DNA from 2 places in the Spartinivicinus poritis genome. Region 1 is predicted to be linked to the other one. Evidence: predicted binding sites of a transcription regulator. Region 1 holds the regulator's gene; the other holds the start of a gene.
The links. Region 1 encodes sigma-54, which starts transcription at its own class of promoters, with help from an activator protein. Its sites were predicted from a motif close to TGGCACNNNNNTTGCTNT; they were not measured.
Positions count from the first base shown of each region.

Region 2: ORQ98_RS05565 (PEP-CTERM sorting domain-containing protein) is a predicted target of sigma-54. The motif match lies at 2,189-2,206, and genes of this name have one in related genera.

Region 1 covers NZ_JAPMOU010000001.1:330,579-338,004, reverse strand. The annotation lists gene mgtE (magnesium transporter) at 1-970, opposite strand, end outside; gene ORQ98_RS01485 (HPr family phosphocarrier protein) at 1,200-1,469, opposite strand; gene rapZ (RNase adapter RapZ) at 1,475-2,326, opposite strand; gene ptsN (PTS IIA-like nitrogen regulatory protein PtsN) at 2,475-2,936, opposite strand; gene hpf (ribosome hibernation-promoting factor, HPF/YfiA family) at 2,960-3,268, opposite strand; gene ORQ98_RS01465 (RNA polymerase factor sigma-54) at 3,447-4,973, opposite strand; gene ORQ98_RS01460 (hypothetical protein) at 5,002-5,208, shown strand; gene lptB (LPS export ABC transporter ATP-binding protein) at 5,227-5,952, opposite strand; gene lptA (lipopolysaccharide transport periplasmic protein LptA) at 5,962-6,474, opposite strand; gene lptC (LPS export ABC transporter periplasmic protein LptC) at 6,458-7,042, opposite strand; gene ORQ98_RS01440 (KdsC family phosphatase) at 7,039-7,426, opposite strand, start outside.
Region 2 covers NZ_JAPMOU010000004.1:272,931-280,356, reverse strand. The annotation lists gene ORQ98_RS05580 (DUF4360 domain-containing protein) at 155-775, shown strand; gene ORQ98_RS05575 (DUF4360 domain-containing protein) at 791-1,414, shown strand; gene ORQ98_RS05570 (SdrD B-like domain-containing protein) at 1,639-2,001, shown strand; gene ORQ98_RS05565 (PEP-CTERM sorting domain-containing protein) at 2,368-3,066, shown strand; gene argH (argininosuccinate lyase) at 3,155-4,558, opposite strand; gene ORQ98_RS05555 (hypothetical protein) at 4,888-6,126, shown strand; gene ORQ98_RS05550 (sensor histidine kinase) at 6,369-7,426, shown strand, end outside.

The DNA of each region.
Region 1 (7,426 bases):
TTGGCATTAATACCGCTAATGCAACCACCTTATCAATAGTCTCTTGAAACATACCAATAAAGGCAGAAGCAACAAACGCTGTAATAAGGTTAATACCCAGCCAGACTGCCCGGCGCTTAGCTGTTTTCATGGCGGGCGCGAAGGTATCTTCATCATCTTCTAAGCCAGCCATGCTCATGAGTGAGTGATCTGCTTCCTCACGAATAACATCTACAACATCATCGATGGTGATCCGCCCCAGTAGTTTGCCACCATCATCAATAACGGGAGCCGATACCAGGTCTTGCCGCTCAAACAGTTGAGCAACTTGGCTGGCAGGTGTCATGGCATTGATGGGCTCAATATCTGTATTCATCACTTCACGAACAGTGATTGATGGGTTGGTGGTCAGCAGCTTATTAATTGGTAATACACCAATAAACGCATCCTGACGGTTAACTACTAATAAACTATCCGTCATTGCTGGCAGCTCATCATGGCGGCGCAGGTAACGTAATACCACATCAAGCGTATTGCTGGGGCGGATGGTGATCGTATCCGTGTTCATTAAACCACCAGCAGTATCCTCTGGATAAGACAGGATATGCTCGACACGAGCCCGATCCTGAGCATCCATAGAAGACAACACTTGTTGGGTGATTGCGTCTGGTAATTGCTGTAACAGGTCGGCCAAGTCATCGGGATCAAAGCCTGTGGTAATTTCTGCCACTTCAGCTGCATTCATTTGATCCAGGAAGTATTGGCGGACGTCATCACTGAGCTCCTGCAGTACCTCGGCTTCTTGCTCTTTCTCAAGTAGTTGCCATAGCAAGCCTCTGACCTTAGGAGGTGAAGACTCAATTAAATGCGCGGTATCTGCTGCAGGAAGGCTATTCAGCATTCGTTTGACAGGCGAAGAGATCCCTTGATCCAGCGCTAGGCTTAGTTCTTGTAGTTGATCCTCTGATTTTCCGAGTTGTTGTGTGGACATCAGGTAATCCTATTGCTGAGTGCAGCTGGCTTTAGTGCCGCATCCTATAAATAAGTGGTAGTTAGCAGTTTATGGCAGGCTTCCTTCACTCTTATTTATAGGATGTAGTACTAGTTACGTTAGTTACTGATTGGCGGGCTAGTTTACCTGAAGAGCCTGGCTACTGGTATTGTGGATTGTAGCCAGTTTTATAGGTGATTCCAGAAGTCTGGTGCTGGTAGTGAAAAAGTTATTCGCCTTCATCAAAATAGTTATTGATCAATTGAGTAATGGCCTCAAATGCTCTTTTTTCATCTTCACCATCAATTTCAATATCTAAAATTGTCCCTTTACTGGCTGCTAACATCATCACTGACATAATGCTTTTGCCGTCTACCATTTTTCCATCTTTGCCGAGTTTGATGGAGCTGCCAAAAGCGGCAGCAGTAGACACAAACTTTGCTGCAGCTCGGGCATGTAAGCCTAGCTTATTGATGATTGTGACTTTTTCTTGAATCATGGAGCTTAAGGCAATTCTCGATGACGTACTTGAACATTTGGCCACTTTTCACAAAAGTAAGTAGCGAGTTTCTCACTGATATAGACTGAACGATGGTGACCACCCGTACACCCAAGAGCAATAGTAATATAACTTCTATTATTTGCTTCAAAGCACGGCAGCCAACGTTCTACGAAGCGTTTAATGTCATCAAACATATCCAACACTTGTTGTTGGGAGCCTAAAAACTCTTTTACAGGCTCGTCTAGCCCTGAATATTGCCGTAAATGGGTGACCCAGTAGGGGTTTGGCAAACAGCGTACATCAAACACATAGTCTGCATCAATGGGGATTCCTTTTTTAAAGCCAAATGACTGAAATAGTAGTGCCATGCTGCTATGTTGCTTGCGAGCAACGCGCTTGCTTATGGTGTCCCTTAGTTCATGAAGTGAAAGCTGGCTGGTATCAATGGTCAAGTCAGCCAGTCGAGCAATGGGCTCTAGCACTTCTTTTTCTTTTTTGATCGCCTCATCTAATGAGCATTGCTGGCTGGATAATGGGTGTTTGCGTCGGGTTTCACTGAAGCGCTTGAGTAAAGTGGCATGCTCTGCATCAAGGTAAATAATTTCGGCTTCGATTTTTTGTTCTCTAAGCGCATTCATGATAGATGGGAAGCGCCTTAAATCCTGAGAGATATTTCGAGCGTCAATACTAATAGCAGCCTTATCATAGAGAGGCTCTTTTTCCATTTCTTCAACAAAGGCAGGGAGTAAGCCAGCAGGCATATTATCAATGCAATAATAGCCTTGGTCTTCAAGTACATGTAAGCCTGTACTTTTGCCTGAGCCTGAGCGGCCACTAATTATTATTAACTTCATAAATACGCAGAGTGTTTTGTAAATTCTTACTATAACAGAGTTTAAATGATATACGGCAGTTAATTAAATAATAGTCGCCAGAAGAGTGCTTCAAGCGAATATCATAAGAACGCTCACTGCAAATGAATAGAGACAAGCGATGGTAAATTTATGCAGTAGGAACGCTTTGGATTGCTACATCAAATAAGTCTGGATTAGTGTCTGCTTGGCGCAAGTTATTGCGGTAGCTTGAGTTTTCAAATCGAGTGGCTAGCTCTTGTAGGATGGCGAGGTGCTCATTAGTGGCTTCGGCAGGAACGACCAGGGCAAAAATAACATCCACAGGGTGTCCGTCTATTGCGTCAAAGTCGATGCCTTCTTCCAGTTTTAGCAGGCAGGCAAATGGCTTGTGGCAGCTTTCAAGGCGACAATGGGGAATGGCAATCCCATTCCCAAAGCCTGTGCTCCCTAATCGCTCACGGTTGATTAAGTTATCAAACAGCTCGTTAGCATCAATATCACTGGAATACTCGGCTAATAGGTTGGCAATAAGCTGTAAAACACGTTTTTTACTCCCCCCTTGCACCCCGGTAAGGGTGCATTGCGGGAGAAGGAATTGTTCGATTTTCATGCTTTTTAAATAAGTAAACTACTTTAACGAATACTGGCTCCCTGGAGTCGATCCAGGGTTTTCTCTTTATGCTTGCTGAGTTGCCGGCCTAGTTTATCACTAAGTAAGTCAATTGCTGCATACATATCTTCAGATTCTGCTGTGGCGGCAATATCAGCACCTCTTACATGCAAATTCGCTTCTGCTTTTTGGCGCAGTTTTTCGACACTTAGGGTGATTTGCACGTTAGTAATGCTATCGTAATGGTTTTCAATGCGATCGAGCTTTTTGATGACATATTGGCGCAACGCATCAGTCACTTCTACATGATGACCACTGATGTTAACTTGCATGCAACGACCTCCTAATAGGACTTAATGGTTGTTAACCAGCTTCACTTAATTGTAAGGCTGATTGTCAACTGCTTCATTACTGAGTGTAATGCCAGCAGATTTGGTATTGCTTGTTGCTAGTCAATATAACGCATGGTTGAGCGCTAATCTGTTTGATACCTCTACACATGCATCCACTTCATACCAACCGCTTTCGTTCGTTAGACGGTGGGATGGATAGGGATTCACGATATTTGGCAATCGTTCGTCTTGCCACCTTGATACCTTGTTCTTCCAGTAAGCTGGCAATTTTGCTGTCACTTAATGGTTTTTTAGGGTTCTCTACTGATACTAACTTTTTAATGATAGCTCGGATAGCCGTAGATGAGCATTCTCCGCCTGATGAGGTGCTGACATGGCTTGAGAAGAAATACTTCAGCTCAAAGATGCCTCTTGGCGTATGCATGTATTTTTGGGTAGTTACTCGAGATATAGTAGATTCGTGCATACCCACTGCTTCGGCGATATCGTGCAGGACTAATGGCTTCATTGCCTCTTCGCCATACTCTAAAAAACCACGCTGATGTTCAACTATGCGAGTTGCTACTTTCATTAGTGTTTCATTACGACTTTGTAAGCTTTTTAAAAACCAACGGGCTTCTTGCAAATGGTTTTTCAGATAAGTGTTGTCTGAGCTGCTATCAGCTCGCTTAACCAATGATGCGTAATTATTATTTATACGTAGTTTAGGCGTGGCCTCCGCATTAAGCTCTACCAACCAGCGATCATTATGCTTTCTGACAAATACATCAGGAATTACATATTCTGTTTCAGATGGCTGGATGTCAGCGCCAGGCTTTGGATTAAGGGCTTGAATCAACTTGATGCTTTCGGCTAGTTCTTCTTCTTTAAGTTTAGTACGACGCATAAGCTGGTTGTAGTCATGATGACCCAGTAAACCTAAGTGTTTGGCTACAATCAATCTAGCGTTATCAAGAAAAGGGGTGTCTTCAGGTAAGTGAGACAGCTGAATTTGTAAGCATTCCTGTAAGCCTCTTGCTGCCACACCAACAGGGTCAAAGTGTTGGAGGCGTCTTAAGACTATTTCCACTTCCTCTTGGGATATTTCCAACTCTGGGTCCAGGCCTTCCCAAATCTCTTCAGTGCTGCAACTGAGATAGCCATCATCATTGATCGCATCAATGATAGCAATTGCTACCAAGCGATCATTATCTGACATTGGGGTTAAGTTAAGCTGCCATTCTAAATGACTGTGTAAGGACTCTGTTGTGCCATTACGATTACTAAAGTCATACTCATCATCATCTCCTGAAGCTGAGCTAATAGGGGCTGAAGAGGTTTGATAGATATCATCCCAGGCGCTATCAACTGGGAGGTCATTGGGAATTTCTTCTGACCAGCTGGTTTCCTCAGTGCCATCATGGCTGCTGCTTTCAGATGTGCTGTTATCTTGACTTTTGGAGGAATCTGATCCATTCAGGCCAGCACTGTTGAGCTGCTGAGGGTCATTGTCATTACTATCACTGTTTGTTGATGAGTTGTTGTCAGACTCATCGGTCAGCTCAAGCATTGGATTGGATTCAAGCGCTTGCTGAACTTCTTGCTGTAAATCCAGTGTGGATAGTTGGAGTAGTTTTATGGCTTGTTGCAGCTGAGGCGTCATCGTCAGCTGCTGGCCAATTTTCAAAACCAGGGATGGCTTCATTGCTAAACAATTACCTTATAGTGCAATCGTGCCTGTTTTGATTTGGCAAAGTCAACAACAATGGAAGTGCATTCAAAGGCGGTTACCTGAGTTGCTGCTGAACAAGCCACTGAATGTTTCCATTGCACCTATTATTAATGTCAATTGTGTGTTTATTTCAATTGTTTACAGTATTACTGTTGTTGTTTCTTGTGCTCTTACTGGCTTTTTAGCTGAGCTACTAAAAATTATATGAGTATCCTTGCCAGTTGTCTTATATTTTAAAGTCGTGTCCGAGGTAAACCTCTTTTACTTGCTGGTTGGTCATTATCGCTTCGGCGTTACCCTCTGCAATAATATGTCCCTCACTAACTATGTATGCATTCTCGCAAATATCAAGTGTTTCTCGAACATGGTGGTCAGTAATCAGTACGCCTATACCGCGGTCTTTCAAGTGCCAGACAATATCTTTAATGTCTTTTACAGAAATTGGGTCAACCCCGGCAAAAGGCTCATCAAGTAGGATGAAGGATGGCTCAGTTGCTAAGGCTCTGGCAATTTCTACCCGGCGACGCTCTCCTCCAGATAAACTCATACCCTTATTGTCTTTTATATGGGTGATATTGAACTCTTCAAGTAGTGAGTTAAGTTTTTCTTGGCGCTGCTTCCGATTTAGCTCTTTACGGGTTTCTAAAATAGCTAATATGTTTTCAGTGACAGTTAATTTACGAAAAACAGAGGCTTCCTGTGGTAAGTAGCCAATGCCTGCCTGGGCTCGTCCATGCATGGGGAAGTGAGTAATATCTTGTTCGTCAATCCAGACACTGCCATGATCTGACTGGACTAGACCAACAATCATATAGAAACAAGTGGTTTTTCCTGCGCCATTGGGGCCTAGCAGACCAACTACCTGACCACTTTTAATTTTCAAGGAAACATCTTTTACAACAGCACGGCCTTTATAACTTTTGGCAAGGTGCTCGGCTTTCAATATACTCATATACGACTATTATTTCTTTTTGCTACGGGGTTGCAGTACCATTTCAACGCGGCCTTCATTGGTTTTACCGCCTTTTGCATTCACTTTCTGGGTTTTCGCAAAGTAGTCTATTTGGCTGCCAGTAAAGGTATTGCCTTCTTGGAATAGCTTAGCGTTAGTGATTACTTCTACTTTTTCATTGGTAGCGTAGTACTTGATAGTACGACCATAGGCTTTGATAAGCTCTTTGTTTTCTGCTGGTTTTTCACGATAGTGTGCAGGGCGGCCTACAGCAACAATTTTGTTAATCCCATTGCTGTCTGAATAAAGAGTGACTTTATCACCTCTTATTTGAATAGTGCCTTGGGTGATAATGACGTTGCCAGTGTAAATGTATACACCAGACTTATCATCAATATCAGCACTTTTGGCTTTAATATTGATGGGCTTATCTTTGTCATTGGGAAGTGCCCAGCTTAACAGACTAAGCCCGGCAGCTGAGATAGCAATAATCCCTACAATCAAATTACTGATTAACTTCATAGTGTCCCCTGACATTAGAAAACAGTTGAATTCTATCTTTTGCTAAAAATGCGCGCATGCCAACTCCTTGGGTAATAGAGCCGTTGGGTGATGTTATCACAACTGGATGTTGAGTATCGGCGACTTCTTCCTCGGCATAAAGAGTTAAAAAGTCGGTTTTGAGTAAAGTGCCAAGTTCACCATTGGACTTAAGCTCTTTGACTCTTACCTGGTCAGATAACTCAAGGATATCGCCACCAGGTAATAAGCGCCCGTGTTTAGCAGTGGTTTTCCATTGGTCGTCACTAGTTGCCTTGTACAAATCAATATTAGGCTTTGCTAATAAAGATACGTCATTATGTGGGTAATGACTGATTTTGTCTGCAACGAGCAAATAGTCTTTATTCCCCTCTAAAGTAAACTGAGTAACACGAGGGTTTATCAAGTAGTAGTCTGGTGCCTGCTCAAGGTTATTTGCTAGAGGCTCACTTGAGCTGGGCACTGGTGTTGAGGTTGTGCCAAGCATAAGATAGCCGCAGTAAGCAATTACTAAAATAACAATTAAGCTGATAATACTGCTTCGATTCATTCGCTTGCCTGTATATAAGGAGTTAGAGCTGGTTGTAAGGTATTTTGTGCGCTCATAATGAAGTCACAAACCTCCCTTACTGCGCCAGCTCCCCCTGGTGTTTGAGTCACGCCATCAGCATGCTTTTTAACCAGCCAATAGCCATTGGGAACAGTTAGGCCCAAGCCTACTTGCTGAATGGCTGGTAAGTCAGGCAGGTCATCACCTACATAGGCTATCTCTTGCCAATCTAACTTAAGCTGTTGACGAATTTCGTTTAAAGCGACTTGTTTGTCTTCTCTGCCTTGTAATAACAGTTCAATACCCAAGTCTTTTGCACGCTTTGCTACAACGGTTGTTTCTCGGCCTGTTATAATAGCAACTTTTACGCCCGTTGACTGGAGC
Region 2 (7,426 bases), on a different contig from region 1:
AACCCTAAAAGTCATTCACGAAGAATATAACTGATGTGAAATCTGGAAGCCTTTTAACCTGAGCACTTCTTCACTGGGGTGCATGAAAATATTTGCTGTAGCCTGTTGAATCATTTGGGTTTAGGCTTCCTTATACTGTAAAAAGGCTTTTACCATGCAATACAAAAAGCTTTTATTTAAGGGCGTATCGGCATTACTTTTAATTTCTGCTGTTGCTCATTTAAATGCAAATCAACTTGTTTCATCAAACAGCACTGACCCAATAATTAGTGATATTAAATTTTTAGGCGACAGTTGCAATGAAAGTGCAACTATTAAATATGATCCAGTATCGGGTAATACTATTATTAGTTTTGATAGCCTGGCAGCAACAATAGGCCCTGAAAAGCTTCAAGATAGAGCGATATGTGTTATCAAATATGTATTATTAGTACCACAACAGCAACGAGCATTAATTCCAGCCATTACAATATCGGGCACAGCTGAGTCTACCGAAGCAAGTAAACACTTGGTAAGTCTACGTTATCGACAAGCGGGTGGAGTTGGTGAAGCATCTATTTGGCAGTTTAGTGGACTGGCTAATGGTGATGTTGCCTTGACTAAGCCAATGGGTAGTGAAATCAATAGCTGTGGTCAGTCTCTTAATTTAAAAGTATCTATAACCGTTGATACTGAGTTTTTAAATCGTCTTAGTGTGCCAATAGAGCGTCAATCTACGGTTATTAGATCGTTGGTTTTACCTAAGGTAGAGCTGCAAGGCTGTCCGGTAGAATAATAGAGTAAATAGAAAATGCCCTTTCCAAAAAATATATTAATTTATGCACTTAGTTTACATTCTGTTGCGAGTTTTGCTGTCACCCCAGAGTTTGAGGATATTATTTTACCTGGCAGTGCCTGGTGTCCAGAGACTAACCCTTTATGTGCTTGTAAAGGGGTAACTGCTGATGCTAATGATGATGGGACAATTGACTTAATATTTAACCAATTTCAAGCAGTTTCAATGAATGGTGATGAGGTAGAAACAAGTTGCTCTATTCAAATCCCATTGATCATTCCTGATGGTTATCAGGTGAGCTTTAGTCGTTTGGGGGTAGAGGGCACTGTTAGCCTAAACGAAGAAGGGATGGCAGGAGTTATCATTCACCAAAGTATGTCTGATTATGACACAACTTCCCCTTATTATGCTGTTAGGGGGCGGCAAAATTACTATCATGATTATGGCAGCTTACAGGATGTTGTTTTCAATACTTGGGGAGAACCAATTTATACAAGCTGTGGTGATGATCGGGTTTACTTGGATACAGAAATAAACCTTATAGCTAAAGGCTTGAAAACCGCACTTCATATTGATGAAGGAGCGGCAAGTATTAAATTTAAAATAGATTACCAGCGCTGCCATGTTTCTCGCGAATGATTTAAGGAGGGGTAGGTAGTTACACCTATCCCTGTAAGGGCGCTGTATGTATCTCAGCAAGGTTTAAGACCTGCTCTTTGAACTACTTCATAATTGCTCAACTTCTTTTGTTATACGCGTCATACTAATAAACCTAGTCTGTTTAAATATTGATCAGGTCTGGTACCTTATCGGCATTGATTAAGAACTTGAATATCAATTTTCTTTTAGCCAGGGTTTTTACAATGTCGAAAAAAATATTTTCAGTTTCAATTTTATTAAGCGTATTTTCTCTTTCTGCTGTAGCAACTGCTGATAATGTTTCGATTAGTGATCATATTTGGAATGATAAAAATGCCAATGGTATTCAAGAAGATAACGAGCAAGGCATTAATGGCGCTGCGGTTCAGCTGCTAACATGTAAAGGTACTCAGGTAGCTTCTACAGTAACAGCATTAAATGGAAACTATCAGTTTTCAGGCATTAAGCAGGGTAGCTATAAAATACGGTTTGTCTTAAAAAGTGGTAAAGCGTTCACATATAATGGTCCACAGATGAAAGGTGGAGTTAATAATAAGGTAGTTGTATCACCTTGGAACGCTTGCTAGTTATCTCTTTATCAAAACATCCTTCCTGGCGGGTGGTTATTCTTTCCACCCTTTAATTCTCGCCAAACTTCAAGTATATAAAATTATTTACTATATATTCACTTCCTTTTTGTTCTTACTTAACGCTTTTAATTTTAATTAAGTCTCATTTTATTTTAATAATTAAGTCAGATTAATTTACATTTATTGTCATAAATTTTGCTAAGCAGCGTAATTTAAAGGCATTTTTTTTGTTGGCCTGAATTTTGCTGACCTAGTGCTTGCTAAAAGCATTGTTCACGTTGCTAAACCTTCTCAGTAAAGTCTGAAAAGAGCAGGGAAGCATCTTGTGAAGTAGGTCAATAATTTTCTCAGGAGTATTACGAAGTGAAAATAACTAAAATAGGGCTAATGACTTGCGCACTTACATTTGTCGGCATGCAGGCTCAGGCTGGTTTAATTAAAATAGATAATCAACATAGCATTGACTCGAATGACTTAGTGGCGTCAGTAAGCTACAGAGGGGCTAATTTTGGTCCAGGCCAGCATCCAGTCGGTGATGATAACCCTCATACTGGTAGGTATACATTCTGGCCTCATGGCAACGCCATGAATAAAAACCTCACCATGACTTACGCAAACCCAATTAAAAATAGAGCTGGTAAAGATGGCGCTATTTTTATGTATCGGCCTTCAATTATCTGGGGTGGTACTATAGGTGTAACCATTAATGGCGTTTATAAAGATATTTTTGCTGATAACCTGATTGGCCATGGAATAAGTACAGCTCATCAACGCCGAGGTGTTTTTGCTGGTTTATTTGACCTTTCTGATTTTGGTCTATCAGTGGGTGAAAGCATTAATAGCATTCAAATTTCAGCCTCTCGTAAAACATTTGGTGCTTATAATGGCCGTTTAATTAACGTTGAAATTGGTAACGGCTCTGATGTGCAATTTGCTGGTGCTGGTGGCCTACACTATGTTGACCCAGTAAACCCTGTTCCTGTACCAGGTAGTATTGCACTATTGGGGCTAGGCTTAGGCCTTTCTGTGATGGGTATGAAAAAGCGTAAGAAAAAAGCGTAATTTTTTTACTCATTACAGTAAAATCAAAAAAAGGGTATACATTGTATACCCTTTTTTATTGGTTGTTTTATTTTAGCTGTGTCCTTTTTTATCTTGACGCTAGTAATTCTCTAGCCCTTTCAATCGCTGCTTTAACTTGAGCAGGCGCTGTGCCACCAATATGGTTTCTCGCATTCACTGAGCCTTCCAGGGTGAGTACATCAAATACATCCTGCTCAATTGTACTGGAAAACTGTTGTAGCTCTTCCAAACTCATTTCAGAAAGGTCTTTATTTTGGGCAATGCCATAAGCCACAGCTTTACCCACAACTTCATGAGCATCACGAAATGGCATCTGTTTTTTAACTAAATAATCAGCTAAATCAGTGGCAGTGGAAAAACCGCGTTTGGCTGCTTCATACATACTTTGTTTATTGGCTTTTATTGCTGGTACCATATCAGCATAAGCTCGCAGACAGCCCTTCAGATTATCCACGGTATCAAATAAAGGCTCTTTATCTTCTTGATTGTCTTTGTTGTAAGCCAGGGGTTGAGATTTCATTAAAGTCAGTAATGAAATTAAATGGCCGGTGATACGCCCGGTTTTGCCTCTAACCAGCTCTGGTACATCGGGGTTTTTCTTTTGCGGCATGATAGAGGAGCCAGTACAAAACCTATCAGGTAATTCAATAAAATTAAATTGAGCTGATGTCCAGAGGATTAACTCTTCAGAAATACGCGACAGATGAGTCATAACTAAGCTGGCTGCTGAACAAAACTCAATGGCAAAATCCCGATCGCTAACAGAGTCAAGTGAGTTTTCGCTGGGCTTACTAAAGCCTAATTGTTGAGCAGTAAATTCGCGATCAATTGGGTAGGTGGTACCAGCTAAGGCTGCAGCCCCTAGAGGAGAGATATTCACCCGCTTGCGGCAGTCTTGCAGTCGATCATAGTCTCGGCTAAGCATTTCAAACCAAGCCATTAGGTGATGGCCGAAGGTAACGGGTTGAGCGGTTTGCAAATGAGTAAAACCAGGCATGATAGTATCAGCTTCTTGCTCTGCCAGACTGGCTAGGTTTTGCTGTAGCCGATTGACCTCTTCACAAATGAGGTCAATTTCATCACGCAAATACAATCGTATATCAGTAGCGATTTGATCATTACGTGATCGGCCTGTGTGGAGCTTTTTACCAGTAATACCAATGCGGTCGGTCAGGCGTGCTTCAATATTCATATGAATATCTTCCAAGGCCACAGACCACTCAAGCTCACCTGCTTCAATGGCTGCTTGAATATCCTGCAAGCCTTGTTGAATATCAGATAATTCCTGATCAGTTAAAATGCCAACTTTATTTAACATGGCGGCATGGGCTAGGGAGCCGTTAATATCCTGTCGATAAAGTCGCTGGTCAAAATCAATTGAGGCAGTAAACTTGGCCACAAATTGATCTGTTGGCTCTGAGAAGCGTCCCCCCCATTGTTGGTTGGCTTGATTTATTGATTTATCCGACATTGGTTATCCCCGATTCCCGATTAAAGCTCGCTGGTGAAAATAGATTATACAACTATCAGTTAGTCATCATGCCATAGGTAGTTGTGTCAATATGTATCTAAAGGGCACCTCTAATAATTGTTTGCTGTCTCTGGTCTTCCGGTAAATTCGCAACCAAGGCGTTGGTTTGAAGGCATGTTGGTGGCCTGTCGAAAAGCAACTGCCTTAAAGTTACTCCAAGCTAAAAAGTTACGCCTTGTTGATAAGTAGCCACTTAATTGTCACGTGTACCATATTACTGCTGTCTTTTTATATTAACGATTAACTGTTAGGACAGTTAGGAGATATCCATGATTTATATGAGTACTAATGGGGTTCCTGATATTGGAACGCCTAAACTAAACCCAGTCGAGGAAGTGAAGTTATCAGAAGGGAGTGCGAGTGGCAGAACATTTAAGTTTGAGAAGGCTAGTGACTCAGCTAAAAGCCTCTATCAAAGCTGGATTAAGCAACCACTTCAGACAGTAGAACAGAAGCTTGCAAAAGCATTTAGCAATATTAAGCAAGTGCCTGAGACAATTGTAGCACTTTTTAATCGAACGCAATCCCCTGAAAGTAAAGCTTCGAGTATTAGCATAGGATCACCAATACTACAGGCTAAGAACGATAGCCCAGAGGTGCTAAAACAAAAGTTTGATCAAGAGATGGCCAAGCTAGATGTAGAGGTTGAGGCTTTGGACCAAGAGTTGAAGATTCAGACGCTTGAAAGTCAATATGAATCAGCTGTTATAGAAGATTCCTCTACCGGTAAAACAATCAACTTAGATCAGGCTACAGGGTTTTATGGTCGTTCGGTCTCTGATGACAAGTCAAAGGCTCTGCTAGATGCAACAAGCTATTTAAGCTCTACCGTGAAACAAAAACATAAACTGACGCTTTCGCCTGAACAGCAACAAGCTTTAGCGAATAAGTTTTTTGAAAGTCAGCTGTCTTTTTATGATATTAAAGGGCAAGTAAAAACGGCAGCAGATTTACAGTGGTTAAGGAAGCTCGCCGTTTCAAGCCCTATTCAATTATTAGGTAATGAACTGTCATACAAGCAATCTAATCTTGGTATTATAGCAACAACATTGAAGCATTTTATTGATAATACGGACAAGTTGTGGGCTGAGAAAAATAAAGAAAACCCAGAAGATCAATTTGATGCGGTTAAGCGCAATCAATTCATAGCTAGTGAGTTGGAGCAACAGGTCAGTCAACTACCACGAGCGATAATAAGCGCAGCATTCCAAAAGACAACGGGGCAAGACAGTACTCAGTGGCGTGGTGTTTTTGACTTTGCTACAGAGAAGTTGAGTCTATCTGATGAGTTAATGGAAACCCAAGCAGGTAAGGTACTTATCTCGTTGCCTACAAAGCTGACAACTACATTGGAAAAGCTAGCTGAAGTAACAGCACGGCAGCTAGACAAAGAGACGCCTATTGCCTTGTCTGAGTCTAAATATATTAGTGATATTAACTCTCTTACTAAGGCTGAGCTTTCTGCGCTTAAGGGTATTGGAATTAAAAAGAGCTACTTAGAAGCATAACGTTGGTTTTAAACTAATTATCCCTTCATCCTGCCCCTCTCTGAGGGTGTCGCGAATGAGTGGAGTGATAGTCCATTGCTCCATTCATTTTTGTTACTTTTAAGTCTGTTCCTCTCTCTTTAGCTATTGTTGGCGACTTAATTCACACAATTGACAAGAAAAAGTTCGTATTTCTCCGCTATCCTTGTGAGTATTTTTATACGTGTTAAAAATAATATATAAAACCATTGACGGATAGTGTCGTGAAACCATTCGAAGCTGGCGATTGGCTGGATCAAGAGTTTTTTTTACCCGATCTTTGTACTACTAGAGCAGTATTTATGCTGGTGGTATTGGCTGAGTTATTTGTACTGATTTTAGTCTTAGCGCTTCCTAGCTCTATGGGTTTTGATTGGAATCATCTGGCATTAACCTCATTCTTTGTTCAATGGGTAGTATTGGTAAGTGCTGGCTGCCTATGTCGGATCAGACCACTGATTTTAGGGGCTCAGCTTGGACATGCTCTAGCTGCCTGTTATAGCGTAGTTTTACTTGTCACTTTAGTCTTTTCACTGGCGGCTGAGTGGGTGATTTACCCTTTAGATTGGGATTCATTCTGGCTGCAGCTAGATACTTGGCATATTTCAAAAAATCTGCTGGTTGCGCTGATTATTACCAGCTTATTGCTTCGTTATTTTTATGTTCAACAACAGTTGCGCAAGCAGGAACAAGCTGAACTTCGATCTCGACTGCAAGCCCTACAGGCTAGAATTCACCCTCACTTTCTTTTCAATAGTATGAACAGTATTGCTAGCTTAATTCAGGTGTCACCAGAAAAAGCAGAGCAAGCGGTTGAAGATTTGGCGGCGTTATTTCGTGCTTGCTTGGATGAGGTTGCGGCCAAAGTCACTTTGGCTGACGAGTTAGAGATTTGTAAGCAATACTTACGTATAGAGAAGCATCGTTTAGGTGAACGACTTCAGGTGAACTGGAATCTGGAGGAGGTGCCAGATAGCTTGCCGATTCCTCCTCTCACTTTGCAACCACTGTTAGAGAATGCGGTATATCATGGCATTCAGCCGTTAGCTGAAGGAGGAACGATCAGCATTGAGGGGCAATATGATAACCAGCAGCTGACGATTAGTATTCATAACCCAGTTGATGCTGCTTATATTGCTGAGCCAAAAAGTGGCAACCAAATGGCGATCCAAAATATAGCTGCTCGACTTCAGGCGCTTTATGGAAAGCAAGCGTCATTATCCGTCCAACAAAAAGAGGCAGGCTTTGTAACCCAGTTAAGTTATCCATGTAGCACTAGTGA